DNA from 3 places in the Streptomyces sp. NPDC056452 genome. Region 1 is predicted to be linked to each of the others. Evidence: riboswitches for the same ligand, from Rfam matches in the RefSeq annotation. Region 1 holds a riboswitch; each other region holds the start of a gene.

The links. Region 1 has a riboswitch for cyclic di-AMP ahead of ACFQ6X_RS10710 (M23 family metallopeptidase). Riboswitches for the same ligand answer to the same signal wherever they lie in the genome.
Region 2: linked by a shared signal. The riboswitch ahead of ACFQ6X_RS28625 (peptidoglycan DD-metalloendopeptidase family protein) and the one ahead of ACFQ6X_RS10710 (M23 family metallopeptidase) in region 1 are both predicted to bind cyclic di-AMP.
Region 3: linked by a shared signal. The riboswitch ahead of ACFQ6X_RS13905 (transglycosylase family protein) and the one ahead of ACFQ6X_RS10710 (M23 family metallopeptidase) in region 1 are both predicted to bind cyclic di-AMP.

The regions. Positions count from the first base shown of each region.
Region 1 covers NZ_JBHTRI010000008.1:136,356-140,616, reverse strand. The annotation lists gene ACFQ6X_RS10720 (pitrilysin family protein) at 1-371, shown strand, start outside; gene ACFQ6X_RS10715 (M16 family metallopeptidase) at 398-1,780, shown strand; cyclic di-AMP (ydaO/yuaA leader) riboswitch at 1,973-2,141, shown strand; gene ACFQ6X_RS10710 (M23 family metallopeptidase) at 2,154-2,942, shown strand; gene ACFQ6X_RS10705 (GntR family transcriptional regulator) at 3,165-3,869, shown strand; gene ACFQ6X_RS10700 (HPr family phosphocarrier protein) at 4,040-4,261, opposite strand, start outside.
Region 2 covers NZ_JBHTRI010000034.1:85,337-89,597, reverse strand. The annotation lists gene ACFQ6X_RS28640 (helix-turn-helix domain-containing protein) at 1-57, shown strand, start outside; gene ACFQ6X_RS28635 (DUF6126 family protein) at 127-300, shown strand; gene ACFQ6X_RS28630 (tyrosine-protein phosphatase) at 310-1,122, opposite strand; cyclic di-AMP (ydaO/yuaA leader) riboswitch at 1,544-1,702, shown strand; gene ACFQ6X_RS28625 (peptidoglycan DD-metalloendopeptidase family protein) at 1,707-2,645, shown strand; gene ACFQ6X_RS28620 (SGNH/GDSL hydrolase family protein) at 2,812-3,639, shown strand; gene ACFQ6X_RS28615 (STM4011 family radical SAM protein) at 3,711-4,261, opposite strand, start outside.
Region 3 covers NZ_JBHTRI010000011.1:179,145-183,405, reverse strand. The annotation lists gene eno (phosphopyruvate hydratase) at 1-927, opposite strand, end outside; gene ACFQ6X_RS13905 (transglycosylase family protein) at 1,268-1,957, opposite strand; cyclic di-AMP (ydaO/yuaA leader) riboswitch at 1,958-2,128, opposite strand; gene ACFQ6X_RS13900 (transglycosylase family protein) at 2,419-3,387, opposite strand; gene ACFQ6X_RS13895 (cytochrome P450) at 3,493-4,261, opposite strand, start outside.

The DNA of each region.
Region 1 (4,261 bases):
GTGTCGAGGTGCCGCAGATCGAGACGGCCGTCGACGAGGAGCTGGCCCGCTTCGCGGCCGAGGGCCCCACGCCCGAGGAAATGGAGCGGGCGCAGGCCCAGTTGGAGCGCGAGTGGCTGGACAGGCTCGGCACGGTCGCGGGCCGCGCCGACGAACTGTGCAGGTACGCCGTGCTGTTCGGCGACCCCCAGCTCGCGCTCACCGCGGTGCAGCGGGTGCTCGACGTCACCGCGCAGGAGGTCCAGGCGGCCGCCCAGGCGCATCTGCGTCCCGACAACCGGGCGGTCCTGGTCTACGAGCCGGTCGAGCCGGCGGACGAGGCCGAGGATGCCGCAGGCAGCACCGACGACCACGAGGGGGCCGAGAAGTGACCGACGCCGCCGTGACTGGAGTAGCGATGGAGTACCACCCGCAGCCGACCGCAGGCGAGGCCAGGCCCTGGGCCTTTCCCGCGCCCGATCGCGGCGCTCTGCCCAATGGCCTGACCGTGCTGCGCTGCCACCGCCCCGGCCAGCAGGTCGTCGCCGTGGAGATCTTCCTGGACGCGCCGCTCGACGCCGAGCCCGAGGGTCTGGACGGTGTGGCCACGATCATGGCGCGCGCGCTGTCCGAGGGCACCGACAAGCATTCGGCGGAGGAGTTCGCCGCCGAGCTGGAGCGCTGCGGTGCCACGCTCGACGCGCACGCCGACCACCCCGGTGTCCGGGTCTCGCTGGAGGTCCCGGTCTCCCGGCTCTCCAAGGCGCTCGGCCTGGTCGCCGAAGCGCTGCGGGCGCCGGCCTTCACCGAGAGCGAGGTGGAGCGCCTGGTGGGCAACCGGCTCGACGAGATTCCGCACGAGCAGGCCAACCCGGCCCGGCGTGCCGCCAAGCAGCTCTCCAAGGAGCTGTTCCCCGCCACGGCGCGGATGTCCCGTCCGCGCCAGGGCACCGAGGAGACCGTGCGGCGGATCGACGCCGCGGGTGTGCGCGCCTTCTACGACGCCCATGTCCGCCCGTCCACCGCGACGGCTGTCATCGTCGGTGACCTCACCGGGGTCGATCTGGACACGCTGCTCGCGGACACCATCGGTGACTGGTCGGGCAACGCCGGCCAGGCGCGCCCGGTGCCGCCGATCACCGCGGACGACACCGGCCGGGTGGTGATCGTGGACCGTCCCGGAGCCGTGCAGACGCAGCTGCTGATCGGCCGGATCGGCGCCGACCGGCACGACAGCGTCTGGCCCGCCCAGGTCCTGGGCACGTACTGCCTGGGGGGCACCCTCACCTCCCGGCTGGACCGCGTCCTGCGCGAGGAGAAGGGCTACACCTACGGCGTCCGGGCCTTCGGCCAGGTGCTGCGCTCGACGGCACCCGGATCCGTCTCCGGGGCGACCGGCGCCGCGATGCTCGCCATCAGCGGCTCCGTGGACACGGAGTCCACCGGGCTGGCCCTGGACGACCTGTGGAAGGTCCTGCGCACCCTGGCGGCCGAGGGGCTCACGGACGCCGAGCGCGAGACCGCCGTGCAGAACCTCGTGGGGGTCGCCCCGCTGAAGTTCGAGACGGCGGCATCGGTCGCGGGCACCCTCGCCGACCAGGTGGAGCAGCACCTCCCGGACGACTACCAGGCCCAGCTGTACGCGCGCCTGGCGGAGACCGGCACGGTGGAGGCGACGGCCGCGGTCGTCAACGCGTTCCCCGTGGACCGGCTGGTCACGGTCCTCGTGGGAGACGCTTCGCAGATCGCGGAGCCCGTCAGGGCGCTGGGTATCGGCGAGGTGTCGGTCGTCACCGGCTGACAGAACAGAACAAAGCGAACCCCGGCGAGTGCCTTCTCGCCGGGGTTCTCCTTTTTGTCTGATTTGGTGAAGAACGTTCAGGTATGGCCTGTGGGATGTGCGACAAAGCGACCTGTCCGTTTGGTGATTGAAAGTCGCCCGGCCTAGCGTCGGCTCGGCTGTCCGCCAGACGTATGCCGCATCCGCGGCGCCGGGCAGTCATCGCCGAGTCCCCGTCAGGCGCGAGCCTGGGGAGCCGGGGACCCACGTAGTCCCTGGGGTGAATCGGATGTCCGCGTCTCGTACGAGGCGGGGGGATCCGTAGGAGACCTTCCTGCTCCGAACCCGTCAGCTAACCCGGTAGGCGAGAAGGAAGGAAAGGATCAGCCCCTCCATGGCGTTCACCCGTGCCACCGGGAAGCACCGTGCCCCGAGCCGCCTGACGCGCAGGAGCGCCAAGGTCGCCGGCATCGCGGCTCTGGCCACCACCGGCGTCATCGGCGGAATGGCCTCCCCGGCCCTCGCCGCGGACTCCGAGGCCCTCACCGTCACCGGTCTGACCCAGGCCGTTGCCCTCGACACCACTCTCGCCGCCCAGATCGACGCCCAGGCCGAGGCGCAGCAGCACCAGGCCGACGTCGCGGCGAAGGCGAAGGCCGAAGCGGCGGCCAAGGCGAAGGCCAAGGCCGAGGCGAAGCGCAAGGCCGAAGCCCGCGCCAAGGAGGTCCGTGAGGCCAAGGCGCGCGCCGCCCGCGCCGCCGAGCGCGCCCGGCTGAACTCCTTCCACCTCCCGGTCGCCGGCTCCTCCGTGACCACCGGCTACAAGTCCAGCGGTGCCCTCTGGTCCTCCGGCAGCCACTCCGGTGTCGACTTCCGCGCCGCGTCCGGCAGCTCCGTCGTCGCCGTCGGCGCCGGGACGGTCGTCGAGGCGGGCTGGGGCGGCGCGTACGGCAACAACATCGTGCTCCGGATGACGGACGGCACGTACACCCAGTACGGCCACCTCTCCTCGATCGGCGTGTCCGTCGGACAGAGCGTCGCCTCGGGGCAGCAGATAGGCCTGTCGGGCTCCACCGGCAACTCCACCGGACCGCACCTGCACTTCGAGGCGCGGACCACCCCGGAGTACGGATCCGACATGGACCCGGTCGCCTACCTCCGGGCGCACGGTCTCCAGGTCTGAGACCCTCCTGTCGCACAGCTTTCCGAAGGCCCCGGCACCCGCCGGGGCCTTCGTCGTGCCGCCCCGGGACCGCTCCGCCGCGAACCGCCGCAGAAGTACTCGTCGGCTGGAAGATATCCATGGATTCCGCTCCGCCATCGGAAATTGCGGCTGATTGCAATAGAGTCACAGAACAGGCGTCGATCGGCCGCGTTTCGCGGGGATTAAGGCGGAGGTTCGGACATGCGCATTCCCGCGCATTCGGTATGCACGGCAATCCGTGACGACATCGTCTCCGGTGTCTTCGAACGCGGCAGCCGCCTCACCGAGGAGGTGCTCGCACGTCGGTACGGGGTCTCCCGCGTCCCGGTGCGCGAGGCACTGCGCACCCTGGAGTCCGAGGGGTTCGTCGTCACCCGCAGGCACGCCGGCGCCTGTGTCGCCGAGCCCACGGAGCAGGAGGCCGCCGACCTCTTGGAGATCCGCATGCTCCTGGAACCACTGGGTGCCGCCCGCGCCGCCCAGCGTCGCACCGAGGCACACCTCAAGGTGCTCCGAGGGCTGGTCAGACTGGGACAGGAGCGGGTTCGCCGGGGCGAGGGCGAGGATCTGCGCTCGCTCGGCGGCTGGTTCCACGAGACGCTGGCACAGGCGTCGGGCAGCCCCGCCCTCATCTCGCTGCTCACCCAGCTCAGGCACAAGATCGCCTGGATGTACACGGTCGAGCATCCGGCCCGCCCCGCCGATTCCTGGGCCGAGCACGGCGCCATCGTGGACGCCGTGGCGCGCGGTGACGCGGAACGGGCCAGGGCGCTCGCGGCCCAGCATGCCGAGCGGGCCACCGCCGCCCACCGGCTGCGGCGCACGGACCGGCCCGGCCGCACGGCAGGTCCGGCCCGGGTGAGGACTTCGCAACATTCTGTAAACATCGCAGGTGTCCGGCATTAACAATGGCGCCGTATACAAAGAAGGGAATTCGGGAGGGCTTTCTTTTTGCTGCCCGAATTCAGGTCGTCCTCACCAACGTCGCGGACTTCCCGGAAACGACAAAGCCGCGGCTCCCGATGGGGATACCGCGGCTTTGCCGAGGAAGTAATTCCGGTCCGGAACGGGCGGAATCAGACGGTCTCCGGAAGCTCCTCGAGCCCCTCGGTGACCAGCTTCGCCAGACGGTCCAGGGCGGCTTCGGCGTCGTCCGCCTCGGACGCGAGCACGATCTCCTCGCCACCCTGGGCGCCCAGGCCGAGCACGGCGAGCATCGAGGCGGCGTTCACCGGGTTGCCGTCAGCCTTGGCGATCGTCACGGGGACGCCGGAGGCCGTGGCGGCACGGACGAAGAT
Region 2 (4,261 bases), on a different contig from region 1:
CTGCTGCAGAGCCCCTCGGCGGAGCTGTGCCTGGGCAGTGGGACGCGCCTTCGCTGACCTCGCACGCCCCACCGCACCTGCCGCACACCGGCTACCTCGGCCCCAGGGCCGGAAGAGAGGACTGCCATGTCCGATTCGGAGCACTACGACCCGCTCACCCCGCGCCTGCGGGAGAACAAGGACACGCACGAGCGGAAGATGCCCCGCGGTGTGGTCATCCGGCTCGTCGCCTACCTGGTGGCCGGCCACGTCGTCGCGGCCTTCCTCTTTCTCCTGTTCACCGTGGCGGGCAAAGGCTGACCGCCTGCGCTACGCCTCCTCGACGAGGCGCTCGCGCAGCCTCTCGCGGGTCTCGGGCGCGAGCTTCAGCCCCTCGCCGAGGTAGCGGTCCGTACCGCCCCAGGTCTCCTCGATCGCGGCGAAGGCGGCGGCGAGGTAGTCGGAGTGCGCACCGAAGAGCGGGTTGAGGAGCTCCATCACCTCGTCCGACATCCCCGCCGACGACGTGTCGCTGCGCCGCACCTTGTAGCGGCGGTGCGCATCGTTGGACTTGAGGTAGTCGGCCTCGACGGCCTCCTTCTCGACGCCGACCGCCAGCAGCGAGATCGCGATCGACAGACCGGCCCGGTCCTTGCCCGCCGCGCAGTGCATCAGAGCCGGCACGCTGTCCTCGGCCAGCGCGTGCAGCACCCTGCTGTGCTCCGCGGTGCGGTCCGTGATGATCGACCGGTACGACGCGATCATGCGGGCCGTCCCCTTGCCGTCGGCGAGGATCGAGCGCAGCTGCTGGATGTTGCCGTCGCGCACCAGTCGCCAGAACTCGGCGCCGTCGGCCGGGTCCGAGAGCGGAATGCTGACATTCCGGACACCGGGAAGTTCCACGTCGAGGCCGTCGAGCTTGTGGTCGGCGGCATTGCGGAAGTCGAAGACCGTGTGCAGGCCGAGTCCGGCCAGGAATGCCGTGTCCGTCTCGGTGGCGTGCGCGAGGTGGCCGCTGCGGTAGAGGCGCCCGTAGCGCACCCTGCCGCCGTCCGTGGTCGGCAGGCCGCCCACGTCGCGGAAGTTGCGGACACCGGTCAGCTCGGCGTCTGTCGACGGAACCTCTGGCAGCTGCTGCGTCACAAGGACTCCTGGAGTGTCTGGGCGTCGGCGCCGCTCGCCGACAGGGGCACGCCCGCGACGATACGACATGGATTCATCGGGCAATCGTTTCGCCCTCCGGTGCCTTCGCGGCCGGTCGACCGGCCGCCCGCGACCATGACATGTCCGTATTGGTGTATTTAGCAGAACATGCCCCGCTTATACGGGAGATGGGATGCGACAGGTGAGCGGGATCATATCCGTGACGGTGTGTGGCGAAACTGCCGGGAGGTAATCCATACGCCACGCGGAAAGCCAAGATCCGTAATCCACGGAGTGTGACCGGAATTCGGAACCGGAATTGAACCGCTCATTCCGGTACGCAACCGGTGGCTTGTTCCCGGCGTCCTGACTCGCTTACGGTCACCGTCAATCCGGACGGAACGCCTAATCCTGCCGCCGCCCGGAATCCGCACCGACTCACGTGTGGCAGGAGCGGGGGAACCAGGTAAGCCGCCGACCGGAGTGATCCGGAACGGCTTGGGGTCAAGACGCGCTCAGCGCGGCCGGGCATCTCCAGTCCGAACCCGACAGCTCACCTCGCAGGCGCCGGAGAGGAATTCCCCATGCCCGCAAAGGGTAAGCACCGTCGTACGAAGGCCAGCCCGATCTCCCGCGGCGTCCTCGCCGCAGGGACCGGCGGCGCCGTCCTCGCCCTTCCGCTGATCGGCGCCACCGGCGCCTTCGCCGCGGAGCAGTCCGCACCCGCCGCGAAGCCCGCGGCCGCCAGCGCGGCGCACCACGCGCCGGCCGCCTCCGTGGCGAAGAAGCATGGCGCCCCCAAGACCTACTCCGTGGTCGCCGGCGACTACCTGGCGAAGATCGCAGCCGACAAGAAGGTCAAGGGCGGCTGGGAGAAGCTGTACAAGGACAACCGTGAGGTCGTCGGCGGCAACCCGAGCCTGATCTTCCCGGGCATGAAGCTGACCCTCGGCGTCAAGGCGTCCGGCTCCCACGCGGAGGCAGCCCCCTCCAAGGCCGCCCCGAAGGCCGCCCCCTCCAAGGCGGAGTCGGCCCCCAAGGCCGCCGCTCCGGCCGAGAAGGCGTCGACGGCCACCAACACCGCCGACTCCACCGGCGCTTCGGAGAGCAACAGCTCCGGCTACACCACCCCGGTGGCCAACGGCAGCGTCTCCACCCAGTACCGCGTCGCCGGTGCCAGCTGGTCCAGCGGCTACCACACCGGCTCCGACTTCCAGGCCGCCTCCGGCACCAGCGTCCGGTCCATCGGCCCGGGCACCGTGGTCTCCGCGGGCTGGAGCGGTGCGTACGGCAACGAGGTCGTCATCAAGCACGACGACGGCATGTACTCCCAGTACGCCCACCTGTCGTCGCTCGGCGTCTCGGCCGGCCAGACCGTCACCGGCGGCCAGCAGATCGGCCTCTCCGGTTCCACCGGCAACTCCACCGGCCCGCACCTCCACTTCGAGGTCCGCACCGGCCCGAGCTACGGCTCGGACGTCGACCCGATCGCCTACCTGCGCTCGCACGGCGTCTCCATCTGACGTCATCAGGCGGCTCGGTGAGCTCACGAGGGGCGGTGCGCGGCGGCGCACCGCCCCTCTGCTTATTCCGGCTTTACCAAAACCTGACCGGGTGGTCTATCTCACCACCCGTCAACCCCTTATTACGGTCGCGTAGGTCACATTCGAAGGTGCAGGATATGCGCTTGTGGCAGACGATTCGAGAAACAAAAGACGAGGCACCATCGGGTCGTACGCAGCGATTGGCGACAGCTTCACCGAGGGCGTCGGAGACCCCGGCCCCGATGGGACGCTCGTCGGCTGGGCGGACCGTTTCGCGGTCATTCTGGCGGACCAGCTCCCTCTCCCCGATGCAGCGGCCGACCCCGCGGACGGCCCGCACGGGAACTTCCGGTACGCCAATCTCGCCGTACGCGGACGCCTCCTCGACCAGATAGTCGAGGAGCAGGTCCCCCGCGCCAAGGAGCTCGCACCGGATCTGGTGAGTTTCTGCGCGGGCGGCAACGACATCATCCGGCCCGGCACCGACCCGGACGACGTGGCCGAACGCTTCGAGCGCGCGGTCGCCGACCTGACCCGCTCGGTCGGCACCGTCATGATCACCACCGGCTTCGACACCCGCGGCGTTCCGGTGCTCAGGCACCTGCGGGGCAAGATCGCCACCTACACCGCCCATGTACGGTCCATCGCCGACCGCTACGACTGCCCCGTCCTGGACCTGTGGTCGCTCCGGTCCGTGCAGGACAGGCGTGCCTGGGACAACGACCGGCTGCACCTCTCGGCGGAGGGACACACCCGGGTCGCGCTGCGCGCCGCCCAGGTCCTCGGCCTCGACGTGCCGGCCGACCCCGACCAGGTGTGGCCCCCGCAGGTACAGCGCGGAGCACTCGAAGTGCGCCGCGACGACATGGCCTGGGCCCGCGAGTACCTCGTCCCGTGGATCGGCCGGCGCCTGCGCGGTGAGTCCTCCGGTGACCACGTCGAGGCCAAACGCCCCGATCTGCTCCCGCTCTGAGCACCTCCGAGCGCACTGATCACACGCGTGTCCGACGCCGGTGATCAGTGCGCTCAGCGCGCTCGGTTCGCTCAGCGGGTGATGACGGGGAGGGAACGCCTCGGTACCGCTCCACTGAGCGCGTCCGCGGTAGGCACCCGCACGGGGCCGGCGGGTATCCGCTCCAGCACGCCGCCCGCGAAGACGTCGTACAACGGCAGCGTCTCCAGGTGCACATAGCCGATGTGGCAGTCGCACACATCGAGCGGACAGCCACGCGGACCCAACGAGCGCCGGAAGCTGCCGTCGTAGAGGTTGCCGAGCTCGGCGCGGACGAAATGGCAGCGGCGCACCGTGCCGTCGCCGTCCACCGAGACGACCGACTCACCTGTCCGGCAGGGCAGCCCGGCCGAGCGGTGCGGATACCGGCTGTACGGGAACAGGGGGTCCAGGGCCGTCCAGCGGTCCGCCTCCTCGTCCGTGTACGTGTGTCCCTCGGCGGCGTTGACCCAGAGGTACACCTCAGGGGGCAGCGCCTCACGCAGCCGTCGGGCCTCGTCGAGGTGGGCGTCCAGCCCCACGACCCCGACGCTGTGGCGGACCCCGAGGGCGGTCAGCTCCCGGCACCTGCCGAGGAACCGCT
Region 3 (4,261 bases), on a different contig from region 1:
ACCGACGATCTGCACCTTGCCGCCGAGCTTGTCGGTGATGACCTTCCAGCCGGCCCAGTCGTCCTCGTACAGCGGGTCCTCGATGGAGACCAGCGGGTACGCGGAGACGAGCTCCTCGTAGTACTCGGTCATCTCGGCGGCCGAGCGGGACTTGCCCTCGAACTCGTACTTGCCGTCCTTGTAGAACTCGGACGCGGCGACGTCGAGGGCGAGCGCGATGTCGCGGCCCGGAACGTAGCCGGCTTCCTTGACGGCTTCGAGGATCAGGTCCAGGGCGGCGCGGTTGGACTCGAGGTTCGGGGCGAAGCCGCCCTCGTCACCGAGACCCGTGGACAGGCCCTTGGTCTTCAGGACCTTCTTCAGCGTGTGGTAGATCTCCGCGCCCCAGCGAAGGGCCTCGGAGAAGGACTCGGCGCCGATCGGCGCGATCATGAACTCCTGGATGTCCACGTTGGAGTCGGCGTGCGAGCCGCCGTTCAGGATGTTCATCATCGGAACGGGCAGCAGGTGCGCGTTCGGGCCGCCGAGGTAGCGGAACAGCGGCAGGTCGGACGCCTCGGACGCGGCGTGGGCCACGGCCAGCGAGACGCCGAGGATGGCGTTGGCGCCGAGGGAGCCCTTGTTCTCGGTGGCGTCGAGGTCGAACATCGCCTGGTCGATGAGGCGCTGCTCGGTGGCGTCGTAACCGACGAGCTCCGGGCCGATCTGCTCGATGACGGCGAGGACGGCCTTCTCGACACCCTTGCCGTGGTACCGGTTGGGGTCGCCGTCGCGAAGCTCGATGGCCTCGAACGCACCGGTGGAGGCGCCGGACGGAACAGCAGCACGTCCCGTGCTGCCGTCGTCGAGGCCAACCTCGACCTCGACCGTGGGGTTGCCCCGGGAGTCGAGGATTTCCCTGGCTACGACGACGTCGATGGACGGCACGAGGCATCTCCTTCTGGGATATGACGCTGGTTGTGCAGGGTCACTGTGGCCTTGCGCCACGAGCCTAACCGGCTCGGCCCCCTGCGTCGGCCGACCGCCCGTCCCCTGGGACGAAAAAGGACCCAAGGGCCTGCATTCCGGGCAAAGGTCCAGAAATCTACTGACGAGTAACCACAATAGTTGAACGATCACGCACGCGGTGGGCCCGTGCGGCGCACCGCGGACACGACCCCGGCCCGGCGCACACGGGGGTGAGTGCGCCGGGCCGGGAGGGAACACGTGGGGTGCCGCCGGACACCCTTACGCGGTCCCGAAGCCTTCGGGGAGGAGAGACCCGGGACTACTTCAGGTGGAGCTGCTGACCCGGGAAGATCAGGTCGGCGTCCTCGACGATGTCGTCGTTGAGCTTGAACAGCTTCTGCCAGCCGCCCTTGACCTTCTTCGCGTCGGCGATCGTGCTCAGGGTGTCGCCGGCCTTCACCTTGTACTCGCCGTCACCCTTCTTGACCTTGTCGCCGGTCGGGGTCGTGACGGTCTTCGAGGCCTCGGGGGCGGTGCGCTTCTCGCTGCGCGTGGTGGGCTGCTCGGCCTTGCGCTCCGGCTGGGCGGCCTTGTCGGCGCCCGTCGCGGAGGCGTCGACACCCGGGTCCACACCGTCGTTGGTGAGGCCGCCGGCACCGGCGCAGGCCCAGGCGCCCGGGCCCTGCAGGTCGAGGAGCTTCTCGGCGGCGGTGATCTGCTGAGCCTTGGAGGCCAGGTCGGCGCGGGCGGCGAACTGCGTGCCGCCGGCGGCTGCCCAGCTGGACTGGGAGAACTGCAGGCCGCCGTAGTAGCCGTTGCCGGTGTTGATGGACCAGTTGCCACCGGACTCGCACTGCGCGACGGCGTCCCACGTGGCGACGGAGGCGGCGGAGGCGCCGGTCGCACCCATCAGCGGAACGGCGACTGCGGCACCGGTGACGCCGGCCAGGGTGGCGATACGGACGGCCTTGGACGGGCGACGGTGCTTGCCCTTGCTCGAAAGCAGCATGGTTCTCCTCACCGACGCCTACGAGGTGAGCTGTCGGGTTCGGGCCTGTGAGTTGCCCGGTCGCTCGCACTGGCAAGCGACTTCACCCCCAGCCGGTCCTCACCCGTCTTCCGACGGCCGGGTCCGGCACTTACCTGGGTCCCCCGCTCCTGCCTACGGCGCTTTACGCGTCGAATCCCTTCGGCCGACGGCAGGATTCGGCGTGACGGTCGAAGGTGCCCGCGGTGCGAGCGGTTCCGACCGTAAACATAGGCAACCCCCACATTCAAAGATGGACATCACGGACAATCAGGCCTTACCCGCAACGGGCGAAGGATCGTTTTCGCAGGTCGGAGGCGTCGTCGGCGAACCGGGCGGGCGGGCAGCGTGAGTTGACGCAAAGAGACCCATGTCTCACTTAGACATAAGTGGACATAGGCCTCTGAACTGCCCCCGATTATGGGGCGTTTTCCCGAATTGGATCAGTTGCCCGCGGCGGCTTCCGCACCGGCTCCGGCGGTCTTCTCGTCCGCCTGGGCGCCCAGGTCGAGACCCAGGTCGAGGTTCTGTCCGGGAAGGATCAGGTCCGGGTCGGAGCCCAGCTCGTCCTTGTTGGCCTCATAGAGCGCCGTCCAGCCGCCGGGCAGCTCCTGCGCGTCCGCGATCGCCCAGAGGTTGTCGCCCGCGCGGACGGTGTAGGTGCCGTCGCCGCCCTTGCGTGCGTCGGCGTCCCCGCGCGAAGCGTGACGGCCGGACTCGCGCCCGTCCGTCGAGCCCGCACCCGCGCTCGCCTCCGGGGCCGGCGTGCCGCGGTGCTTGCCGCCCGGCGCTTCCGTCGAACCGTCAGAGGCCTCGGACGTCTCCGGCGAAGGAGAGGTCGAAGGGGCGGCCGTGTCGGATCCGGTCGACTTGTCGGCTTTGCCGCTTTCGCCGCCCTTGTTGTCCGTGTTCCGGTTCCCGCTCGCGTCGTCCGACGCATCGGACGAGGGGGTGGCCGACGCGTCGTCGGACGGGGTCACGGTGTCCGACGGCTCGGTGGTCGGCTCACTGCCCGGGTCGACACCCGGGAGCGTGTTGTCCAGCGCGAGCCCGGAGATCACCGCGCAGCTGGCCCACGCCGTCACCCCCTGGTCGTCGAGCACCTTCTCCGCCACGGATATCTGCTGCGAGCGGCTGGCCAGGTCGGCACGGGGCGCGAACGCCGTACCGCCGTAGGCCGACCAGGTGTCCTGCGAGAGCTGCAGGCCGCCGTAGTAGCCGTTGCCGAGGTCGGCGCTCCACATGCCACCGCTCTCGCACTCGGCGACCCGGTCCCAGGTCGAGGCGTCGGCTGCGTGCGCGCCGGTCGCGCCGAGCAGCGGGATGGCGATGGCCGACCCTGTGACGCCTGCGGCGACGACGATGGCGGGTGCCTGCCGAGGGCGACGGTGTCTGCCGTTCGCGGAGCCCATGGGATTGCCTTCCGTGTGACTGACGTGTGACTGGTGAGTCGAACGGTGAACCTAGCCGCACTCGAACGTGTGTCACAAGTCGATGCAGCGGAGATCACGTGAAAGTCACAGAGTTGACAGAGTGTCACTTTTTTCGGAGCGCTGTCCGGGATCGAACTCGACGGGAAGAGTGCGAAGTCCGCGCATGATGAGCCCGCCCCGCCACCGCAAATCGGTAGGTTCCGCAGCAAGCCGCAGGTCGGGAAGGCGTCGCAGCAGCGTCGCCAACGCCGCCTGGCCCTCCAGCCGGGCCAGCGGCGCACCCAGGCAGTAGTGGATGCCGTGCCCGTACCCGAGGTGCTGATTGTCACTCCGCGCGAGATCCAGCGTGTCCGCATCGTGGAAGCGCTCCGGGTCCCGGTCGGCGGCGGCCAGCACCACGAGAACGGGGTCCCCGGCCTCGATGCGCTGTCCGCCCAGCGTCACGGGTTCGGTGGCGTACCGCCAGGTGGCGAGCTCCACCGGACCGTCGTACCGCAGCAACTCCTCGATCCCCGTGGCCAGCAGCTCCGTCTCCCCGGCCTCGATCGACCGCTGGAGGCGCTCGCGCTGTTCCGGGTTGCGCAGCAGGGCGTAGGTGCCGTTGCCGATGAGGTTGACCGTGGTCTCGAAACCCGCGAACAGCAGGATGAACGCCATCGCCGCGGCTTCGTTCTCGGTGAGGTGCTCGCCGTGGTCACTTGCCCGGATGAGTCCCGAGATCAGGTCGTCGCCGGGATTCTCCCTTTTGCGGTGGATGAGTTCGGCGAGGTAGCCGCGCATCTTCTTGACCGACCTGGCCACCCCGCCGCGCGGGCCGCCGCCGTGCCTGATCATCATGCCCGCCCAGTCCCGG